DNA from 3 places in the Anaerobacillus sp. CMMVII genome. Region 3 is predicted to be linked to each of the others. Evidence: riboswitches for the same ligand, from Rfam matches in the RefSeq annotation. Region 3 holds a riboswitch; each other region holds the start of a gene.
The links. Region 3 has a riboswitch for cyclic di-GMP ahead of H1D32_RS07880 (EAL domain-containing protein). Riboswitches for the same ligand answer to the same signal wherever they lie in the genome.

Region 1 (3,283 bases), on a different contig from region 3:
AAGCTTATCCCAATACTTGGTGTGATTGTAATATCATGGTTGTCAATGATAAAAGACCTCGTGAATTGTTTAAGAATGGTTTCTGCAACAACCATACAATGTTTTTCAGTCTTACCTGGGAGGATAATAACAAACTCGTCCCCACCTATTCTATAAAACCAATTATTTCCCTCAATACTTAATTTCAAACGCTCCGAAACAGCTATTAGTAACATATCTCCTGTATAATGACCAAGGGTGTCATTCACATATTTAAAACGATCCAAGTCAAATAGTATTAAACCGACGCTATCATTAGATCGTTTAGCTCTCTCCATTAACTTAGACAAATCGTCATTGAACTTTGCGCGATTTTTTAATCCAGTTAAAGAGTCGTGATAAGCCAAATACTCAAATTCACTCATTAAATTTTTATTTTTCTTCATAATAAATAGTTGACGGATAATGATCATCAGGAAAGCTAGACTTAGGCCGATGATTAAAGCATTTAAGTTTCCTAGATAGCTATGAAGGACAAAAAATAATAATATAATTGCACTACCATAAGGGAAAAGCGACTCATGGTTTTCAATCTTATTTTGAAACTTCCATGTATCTTCAGTCGTGTTTTTCTGAGCATATAGAGCAGCGAATCCAATAAACATTATCGCTATTACCCAAAAAGAGTCAATATAACTTCCTGCTCTGTAACTATCTGTAACTAATAAATACAGAAAAGAAGAATCAGCCAAAATCTGAAAGAAGAATGCAACAACAAGAAAAAATACGAGTTTTCTTTCTTTAGTATACTTAGAAAGGTAATATAAATATGTAATTAGAAACAAGATACTCAGGTCAGTAACTGGATAGGATATCGTTAAAATCCTAGCAAGAAAGGAATTATCCCAAAGAAGCCAAATCGGCTTAATCAGGTAATGAATACTAATACCGATAGCCACTGTCATAAACACGACCAAATTAAATAGATAGGGACTATTGGAAACGGAGGTACTAATTGTTTTTGTTTTATACGTTAAGCCAAGTAAAAAGAAAATATAACCTAGGACCCATAACAAGTAAGAGGTATTAGAGAAAAACGTAATTCCGTTTATCATTAGTGAATAAAACCAAAGTAAGTTTGCACTAACATTAAAAAGGATTCCCAAGCCAAGAAGTAACCAAAAAGTCCTTTTTTCACCAGTTGACTTTTGAAACGCTCTTGCAATCCAAAAAAAACTGATTATACTCCCAATCACCGGAAACACAACAGCTCCAATTGTTCTCAGCCATTCATCTTCTTTAAAGAGAAAGCTCCAACCGAAAAATACTAGGACATTAATAATAGGAATAAGTACCGCGATTCGTCCTGTTGTAATCATCGTAATCCCCCACAGTTTTCCAAAATCAAAACAAAAAGCTATCTCTTAGAGAAATAACTTTAGCCCGGTTATCCCTTGGTAACCCAGCCACCTTAGGTATTTCAACCTTTAGGTCTGAAGCTTTGCGTCCTCCCTTTTCAGTGAGTTTGCTCTTTATATGAAACTATATCTAAACATTACAAATTTCTTAGTTTAATAGCAGTTGGTAGCATGAACTAATCTAGTTTTAAATCGTTTTACTATGTTTAGTTTACCATATAATGAAACAATTACATTGTATTTTTGGTGAATTGCGTCGAAAAAAGTAACGTAGGGTACCCAATAAAAGGGGTCTGACCCCCACTGCGTTAATGCTTTAGTGCAGCGGGGGTCAGACCCCTTTATTAATAACCATCAATTAGGCATTCTATCGTCTGTTGAACGGTACTCAAGATTTGATCCCATTTTTCTTTTAACGGTTCGCTAAGGCCGATATGAAATTCAATCCGATAAGGTTCTATGCCGATAAGGAACCCTTTTAGAGTTTCTCTTTGATGATATAAAACTTGAAATAAATGAAGATTATGAGGAGATATATCAAGTGGTTTGCTCTCGTGCAAGTTGGCAAGAGAAAAAACCTTCAAGTCTCCAGGTTCTCCGCCTGAACAAACAGCATCAACAATAATAATAAAAGTTGCTCCTTCTATTTGTTTCAAACAGTAGTCAATATCTGCTTCGCCAACTACATATGAAATACTTGTATTTACGTTTACTTTGCTTAGCTCATCTACAAGATAAATTCCAATCCCGTCATCCATCATTAATTGATTGCCAATTCCTAGCACAATAATCCTTTCCATTAAAACACCTTTATTGTTTTCACTTGTTTTCCTGGACTATAGACATGTGTAGCACATGACATACATGGATCAAAAGATCGCAGAATTCTACCGATTTCTGCAGGATTGTCAGGGTCTTCGATCGGTGTGCCTATTAAAGCCTCTTCAGCGACTCCTCTAAATCCATTATTATCTCTAGTCGAAAAATCCCACGTGGACGGAGTGATAATCTGATAGAATGATAGTTTTTTCTCATTAATTTTTAGCCAGTGTCCAAGTGCTCCTCTAGTTGTATCAACTAAGCCTCTACCACTAGCTGTACCGGGAATTTCATATTTTTTTTGTAAGTTTATATCTGGAATGATTTGCTGCAATAGTACCTTCATGATTTCGGCAATCTTCTTTGCTTCTAATGCTCTAGCTATGGTCCGATCCATAGCAGAAATTCCATGATTATAGCTTCCACTTAATATTAATCTAGCTAAAGGACCAACCTCAAAAGGTAGGTTATTATACCTTGGTGCCTTCACCCATGAATACGCCTTTTTTTATTCATATCAGGCTCTGGTACTGTTGTTTCAGGATGATATACATTTTCGTTTGATGAGTAATAAGAGTAATCAATTTTTTCTTGTATTTTCGTTTCGTCAAACGTCTCAACAGCCAAAGGCGTTGAGACAAGTGGGTCAACATATAGCGTACCTAGCTCTTTATAATTGTTAAATGATCCATAAGTAAGTAAATTTCCATATCCACCACCCAATCTGAAATAGTCTTGATAATAATTGGCAATGTCATATACATCTGGAATCATTTTTTCATCAATAAACGAAGTAATTTTTTGCAAGGTAGAGTCGAGATGGACCACTTTTTCAGCTGTTGCTTGGGTGGTAATTCCACCGATAAACACACCATGATTATGAGGTGCTTTCCCTCCTAAAACTGCAAGCATTTGATGTGCTGATCGACTTATTTCAAGTGACTCAAAAAAATGACGAGATATTCTTTCGTTTATTGCCTTGGGTAATCGGAAATCATCGTGATCAGAATCAAAAAGCGGGTTTTGTTCAATTTTTACAAAATCAGGAACCGTATACTGATAAAAAT
Region 2 (3,283 bases), 110 kb from region 3:
TAGGAATGTACAATATGCGTTCGGAACGGAACGAGATAACTACTACTTTGCTACAGAAAATCGTTTGTATGGGTGGCGACTTTTGAAGATAAGAGAGACATTTTTATCAAGAACGCCGTGAAAATATTCTAATAGAGGATACAGGCCTTCGACTTGATCTTTCGTACCGTAGGAGCGACTTTCGAAAGCTTTGGGATGTCCCTAGCTCGAAATTCTAGATAAAAAGATTTGTTTAAAACATTGCCACAGGAATGTATCAATTTATCCAAACTTTCTTGTTAGTTTCTTCACACATTCTCTTTATTCTATTAATAATAAAGTTTCATCATCCATTTTCCCGCCACTAAATTAGTCGCTGATCTATTGGAATTTTGAAATTGGCTTATATAATACAAAATATTGGAGGAGAAGGAATGAAAAACAGAGATAGAATGATTTCAGTACTATTTTTCATTTTTCTACTTATACTACCACTTCAAGTGTTTGCTCATGGTGATGAAGATGATGATGGTCATGATGTTGATAGCGCGCCTTGGCTGTCAGAGAAAAGGGCCATGGTCATGATGACGAAGATGATCATGGTCATGGTCATGGTGATGATGGACATGATCATGAATATGAAGAAACAGGAGCAAACTTGGCTTTGCTTGGAACTTTTGCGGCAATAAATGGTGGCTTTATCGCTTTTGGTGCGGTTCGCAAGTTATATAAAAAAGAAAGTAGCACCATAAGGGTACATAGAGTTTATCTATGTGCCTTTTATTTTAGGCTCTTTTCGTAAACATTGCTCCTGCGGTTACTCGTCGCACAAAAAAACTTGTTGCTTTTACTCTAAAATATCGGAAAAATACCTTAGATGAAGAAATCACCCAATAAATTTATTAAGAAAAGAGCAATACTTACTAAATTAGTGGTGAATTCTTAGTATTTTGTGTAAAAATCCGGCTTTTGTGATTTTACGAAAGCTAATAGCAACAATCTTTTAGAAACGAGCGATTAATTTTAATTACTCTCTAGGTTACATGTATCGTATAACCTCAACCTTATAATGAGTGCTTAAAATTTTTTCGAAAAAAATTTCTCTCCCCCTCAAAAATAAAAAATCTCCCGTATAGATAAACGAGACCAAGAAAATAAGTTAAAGGCAAAGCCATTGAAAGGTGGTGACGCAAAGCTATAGGGACTAAGGGGAAGCCTATGTCAGCCAGTTGCCATAAGATATTCAGTGAATTTGAGGTGGCTTTATGAGTCAAAAGGCAGTACATTTATTTCTCATCATCATTTTCCTAGCTTTAGTAGGTTGTAGCAAAGCAACGGAAGAACAAGTGAATACCAACGACAACGAGCAGGATGCCTCGAATTACTTTTATGAAAATTCCGAGTGGGGTATCTATATTGAAACAGCAGATGGTTGGCAAATTGAGAAAGAGACTGCTAAAAATGTCCAGTTCAACAGCGAGAAGCTAGTGGCAATTATTTCAGTTATTCCTAAAGCTTATAGAGTGTCAGAAATAAAGAAACAGCTACTCGCTGGTGCAGGAGAAGTAACAGTAATCGGTGAAGGTCTGAATTTCATTTCGTGGAAAACGAACAGACAAGGAAAGCATTAGAACTCAAGTATGGGTTGAAGAAAAACCTGATCGGTATGTGATTATTACGGTGTTGACGCCTAATGAAACGTATGAAGCGAACCTAGATAAAATTGAGACTTTTCGTGAAAATATTAAATTTTATTAATGCAACAGGGAGTGGTTAAGAGCATGAAAAAAGTCGTATCAACATTGGTCCTAGTAGGTGGTTTAGCGAGGTGGGGAACGGTATTGGCAAACAATGATAGTAGCTTGGACATTACATCAGATTTATATGAAACAATTGGATTAATTGAACAAGCGACAGCAGACTTAACTGAGGATGAAGTTGAAAAGGTTCTACTTCATGATGAATTTGCTGAAAGACGCCTAATCGTTTTAGAGGAAGTGGCAACTGAAGGTAATGAAGAGGAGATTGAACATTTAGTTACAGATTTTATTGAGGTAGTTACAGCTACTGAAAATGTAACGGCTTCTGCAGAAGAAGCAGGTGAAGACGTAAACGAACTTAGAGAATCATTAATGAAATTATAGAAAAAAGAAGTCAGTTTAATCGCGCTACTAGAGCGTGACCATTTACCAGAGCAAGCGTTGAAGGCTGGGAATTAGAAAAGCCCCTAAAAACCAAGAGCGAGCCATGCTGAAAGCCGGTAAGCGTTGGAAGCAGGAACTAAAGAAAATTAGAAGAGATTACTTAGTGAGAATGAGTTTGTTGAAGCAAAAGAGGATGAAACAGAGCAAAGCGAAAAGCATTTAGAAAAAGCGATTGAAAAGCTGAAAGAAACAATATCAAGCAGACAAAAAAGTGAAAAAAGCATGAGGAACGCTCAGAAAAAGCGATGAAAAAAGCGATGAAAAAAGCAAATGAAAAAGCAGAGAAAGGCTTAAAAAGGCGAATAAAGCTCAAGAAAAAGGAGCTGAAAAAGCAAAACGTGCCGTAGAAAAAGCTAAATGGAAAAACTAACTAACTGAAGATAATCCTTAGCACTCAGTCAATCTCTTTCATCGTTCTTTTTTACTGTTTTTGCAGTGACAATCGTTTGCTTATAAGTATTATTATCTAATATATCACAGTCTCTAGCCTCTTTTTTAAAAATATACGATATGATCATTTTACTTGTTAGGTCGTATCAATAGTTCATTAGCCCTACCTATTTAAAATGTTGGTAATTAAATGTAACAGCCCATTTCACTTGAATTAAATCCTTTATCAAGCGATAGTATTATAGATAGCAATGTCAGTTTGATAAAGGAGGCGTGGGGGATGGAAAACATTGAGGTCATTGAAGCAACACCAGTGCCCAAAATGGAGATGATCTCGTTCGCGAACGATTAATTGCTCATTACAAGCCTTACGTGCTCAATACTGTTGGCCACATTTGTAAGAAGTTTGTGAGCTGAGCGAAGAAGAGGCTAGCATTGGCTTGATTGCTTTAAACAAGGCGATTGATACGTATGATGCAATCAAAGGAAGAACCTTCCTAAATTATGTTTACTTACTTATTAAACGAGACTTGATTGACTTTTTTAGAAAAGAAAGAATGAAAAGCACTTATCGATGAACGAGTATTATGAAGATAACGTTGAATCTCCATTTGAAGTAGAGAAGTCGCTGCAGCAATTCGAAAAAGAAAAACAAACCAACGATCTAGTAGAAGAAATATTGGAATTAAGTATGGCCTTAAGTCAGTATC
Region 3 (3,283 bases):
AAGAAGTAAACTTTCGAACTGAAACTATTTACAGGAGATACCCCTCCGCTTTAAAGCTTTACCTCGGTGGGGGTCAGACCCCAATGAAAGTCCCAAACATTTTCGAATAGGACATTCTAGCAATCTCATAAACTTTATAAAAACAGAAAGGATTTGAGATAAGGTGTTCATGGCGAAATATTTATCTGCTAATCAGATCAATGTCAGGCATCAATATTTGCCAACTCGTAACACTGCAAGTAAGAAACTCCCTATTCTACTAAAATCAAACCGGCCACTAATACATGTTTTCAAGGACAAGATTGGAAACTACTTTTTGTGGAAAGGTATTGAGGTTTACCAAACCTTAAAGGTACTAAATTCAACTCTGAAAATTCCATGCCAAATACATCAAGGACCAGCCAATGAATATCAGTGGACACTTAAGCTCCTTCAATCTTGTTATCTGGAAAATAGTTATTGGAAAGTGAAAATGGAATTAATTAGGAACTTACTTAATGATGATAAAAAGACTGCGGAACAAATATCTGAGGATAGTGGGATTGAACTGAAGGAAATAAAAAAATACCTTATTCAACCTGATGTTCCGGATGACTATAAGGAACTCGCAATTTCAAACGGCAAACACACCCTAGTAAACAGTATATGTAATAATAAAAAACTAACCGATGAATGCAAAACATTACTTTATGAAGCGGTTTTCCACTATTCTACTCCTATAACTTTTGAGCAATATAACCTCTTTAAGAAATACATTAGAGACGGATACCAATTTGATCCTTCTGAAGCTGGTTCAATGGTGAAACTAAAGGAGATTGTTAATCAAAATGCTGCGTTAATTTATTACTGGTCTTCACTAAATTCTGGCAGGTATTACTTATATCCAAGGCTATATTTTAAAAGAAAGAATGACGAAATAACTAAAAAAACCAATCTATTAAGTTAGCCCTGTAGAGAGCCCTCTCCACAGGGCTAATTTTTGAGAATGAGTTTCCCCTGCTACGGGGTAGCTTTACTGCTTTACCGCTTCACTCCCCTGGGGGTCAGACCCCCATCCCCCCTCCCATCCCCTATCCCGCGACAAATTTCACAAATTCTGTCACCAAAACTTAAAATTATGTAGTGAATTAGTCCCTAATCATGGTATATTTATGTAAACAAAGATTTCCATTCATAGTTAAATATAGTAAAGGCAAAACTGCGGAAACGCAGTGACGCAAAGCTAAAGGGGCTAAATCATCGATTGATATGCCAGCCAGTTACCGTATAGTCAAGTAGACCACAATCTAACATACCCTTGCTTACGGGTGTGTTTTTTTCATATTTAAGGGGGATAAATCGTGCAGATAAGTTTCATTCAACAAGAGAACCAACAACTAGAAGTTGAGCAATCTCACTTTATTGTAGAAAAAAATAAGATTGTAGATATAAGTTCCGTTCTTGCATGTAACTTTAGATATCGCAAAGAACAATTGATTGGCAGGAATTATCTTGACTTATTCGATCAGCAAGACCAACGATTTCTTATCAACCAATTAAATAACGTCTCCTCCCCTTTTGTCGTTAGAGGAATAAAAAGTGATGGAACCTTAATTTCCATTGAGATAACCAAATCGATACCAATATGCCTTAATGGCAAGAATTATACATTAGTTCAAGCAACCGAAAAAAACACACAACAATTAATTAACCTTGAAAAACAACAGATAAAAATGCTTGTTCATGGTCTCCCTATCGCAACTATCATACTCAATTTAGATAAAAAAATAGAGATATGGAATGAAGGTGCAGAACAACTATTTGGTTGGAAGGCATTAGAAGTTGTCGGTAAAACGCTACCATTTCTGAAAGATGGTGATGAATTTCATAGCTTCTTTGAGCTTACAACCAAAGGAAAATCAATTTCAAATCGCGAGATTACTCGGCAGAGAAAAGATGGTTCATACGTTGATTTATGGATTTCGACAACCCCCTATTATAACTCTGAAGGAGTGATTTGTGGGTACGTAGCTCTTTACCAAGATATAACTGATAGAAAAAAAAGTGAGCAGGATATTCGTGATATAAAATATGCACTGGACCAATCTGCTATCGTCTCTGTAACGGATGCAAATGGGAAAATTTCTTATGTAAATGATAAATTTTGTGAAAAATATCAATACCCGCGAGAAGAAATGCTTGGACAGGACCATCGAATTATTAATTCAAGATACCATTCGAGTCAATTTTTTCAGGAACTTTGGGGTTCTGTAGCCAAAGGAGAAATTTGGCGGGGTGAAATTAGAAACAAAGCAAAAGACGGTACAATTAGCTGGATGGATGCAACGATTATCCCGTTTCTTAATGAGAAAGGTGTGCCTTATCAGTACATTGCAATTAGAAGCGATATTACCGAACGCAAGAAGATAGAAGAAGAAATGATCTATAAACAAGAGCAAATTCGCCTTGGGGAAGAACGGTTATATTCACTAGTTCAACACTCCAATGATCTAATCACGATCGTTGATCAAAACGGAATTATCACCTATCAGAGCCCGTCTGTTGAAAAGTTAGGCTATAAAATTGAAGATTTGCTTGGAAAATACGTATTTGATTTAATCCACCAGGAGGATAAGCCATTCGTCAAAAATGACTTTCTTTCAGCTTTAACTAATGTAGAAGGACAAACAGCGTTTGAATGTCGTATTAAACATTGCAATGGCTCATGGCGCCACTGTTCAGGAACCTATACGAATTTCCTTAACGAACCAAGTATTAACGGGATTGTCATTAATTACCGCGACATCACTGAAACTAAAGATGCATTGCAGACAATCGAAAAAATGTCCTACCATGATTTTTTAACAGGACTTCCTAACAAGAAATTTTTTGAGATGAAATTTAATGAAGCCCTTGAAGAGGCCAGAGTACACAATACACAATTGGCTTTAATTCATTTAGATGTAGATCGATTTAATAGTATTAATGAGACACTAGGAAATGAGATTGGTGACCAATTATTATGCGAAATAGCTAACCGATTAAAATTTACTACTGAAAAAAATGGTCTTCTTTCCAGAAATGTTGGAGATGAATTTTTTATTATTGTTCCTCAGATTAGTGATTTTCAAGTAATCAGTACACTTGCTAACTCAATAATTGTATCATTTGATTCACCTTTTTTAATTAACACTCACGAAATCTACTTAACAACAAGTATCGGTATTAGTATTTATCCATTTACTGGAGATACAGTGGTCGGACTCTCGAAAAATGCTGCTATCGCTTTACAAGAAGCGAAAAA

Region 1: linked by a shared signal. The riboswitch ahead of H1D32_RS16960 (putative bifunctional diguanylate cyclase/phosphodiesterase) and the one ahead of H1D32_RS07880 (EAL domain-containing protein) in region 3 are both predicted to bind cyclic di-GMP.
Region 2: linked by a shared signal. The riboswitch ahead of H1D32_RS08420 (hypothetical protein) and the one ahead of H1D32_RS07880 (EAL domain-containing protein) in region 3 are both predicted to bind cyclic di-GMP.

Annotation. Positions count from the first base shown of each region.
Region 1 is NZ_JACEHK010000013.1:75,558-78,840, reverse strand. Features, by position in the region: gene H1D32_RS16960 (putative bifunctional diguanylate cyclase/phosphodiesterase) at 1-1,358, opposite strand, end outside; cyclic di-GMP riboswitch class I at 1,433-1,519, opposite strand; gene H1D32_RS16955 (hydrogenase maturation protease) at 1,742-2,197, opposite strand; gene H1D32_RS16950 (nickel-dependent hydrogenase large subunit) at 2,197-2,706, opposite strand; gene H1D32_RS16945 (nickel-dependent hydrogenase large subunit) at 2,703-3,283, opposite strand, start outside.
Region 2 is NZ_JACEHK010000003.1:233,683-236,965, reverse strand. Features, by position in the region: gene H1D32_RS08430 (hypothetical protein) at 1-121, shown strand, start outside; gene H1D32_RS08425 (hypothetical protein) at 414-668, shown strand; cyclic di-GMP riboswitch class I at 1,134-1,216, shown strand; gene H1D32_RS08420 (hypothetical protein) at 1,245-1,610, shown strand; gene H1D32_RS08415 (DUF5667 domain-containing protein) at 1,761-2,123, shown strand; gene H1D32_RS25345 (sigma factor) at 2,987-3,151, shown strand; gene H1D32_RS08410 (hypothetical protein) at 3,148-3,283, shown strand, end outside.
Region 3 is NZ_JACEHK010000003.1:122,778-126,060, reverse strand. Features, by position in the region: gene H1D32_RS07885 (hypothetical protein) at 170-946, shown strand; cyclic di-GMP riboswitch class I at 1,182-1,267, shown strand; gene H1D32_RS07880 (EAL domain-containing protein) at 1,341-3,283, shown strand, end outside.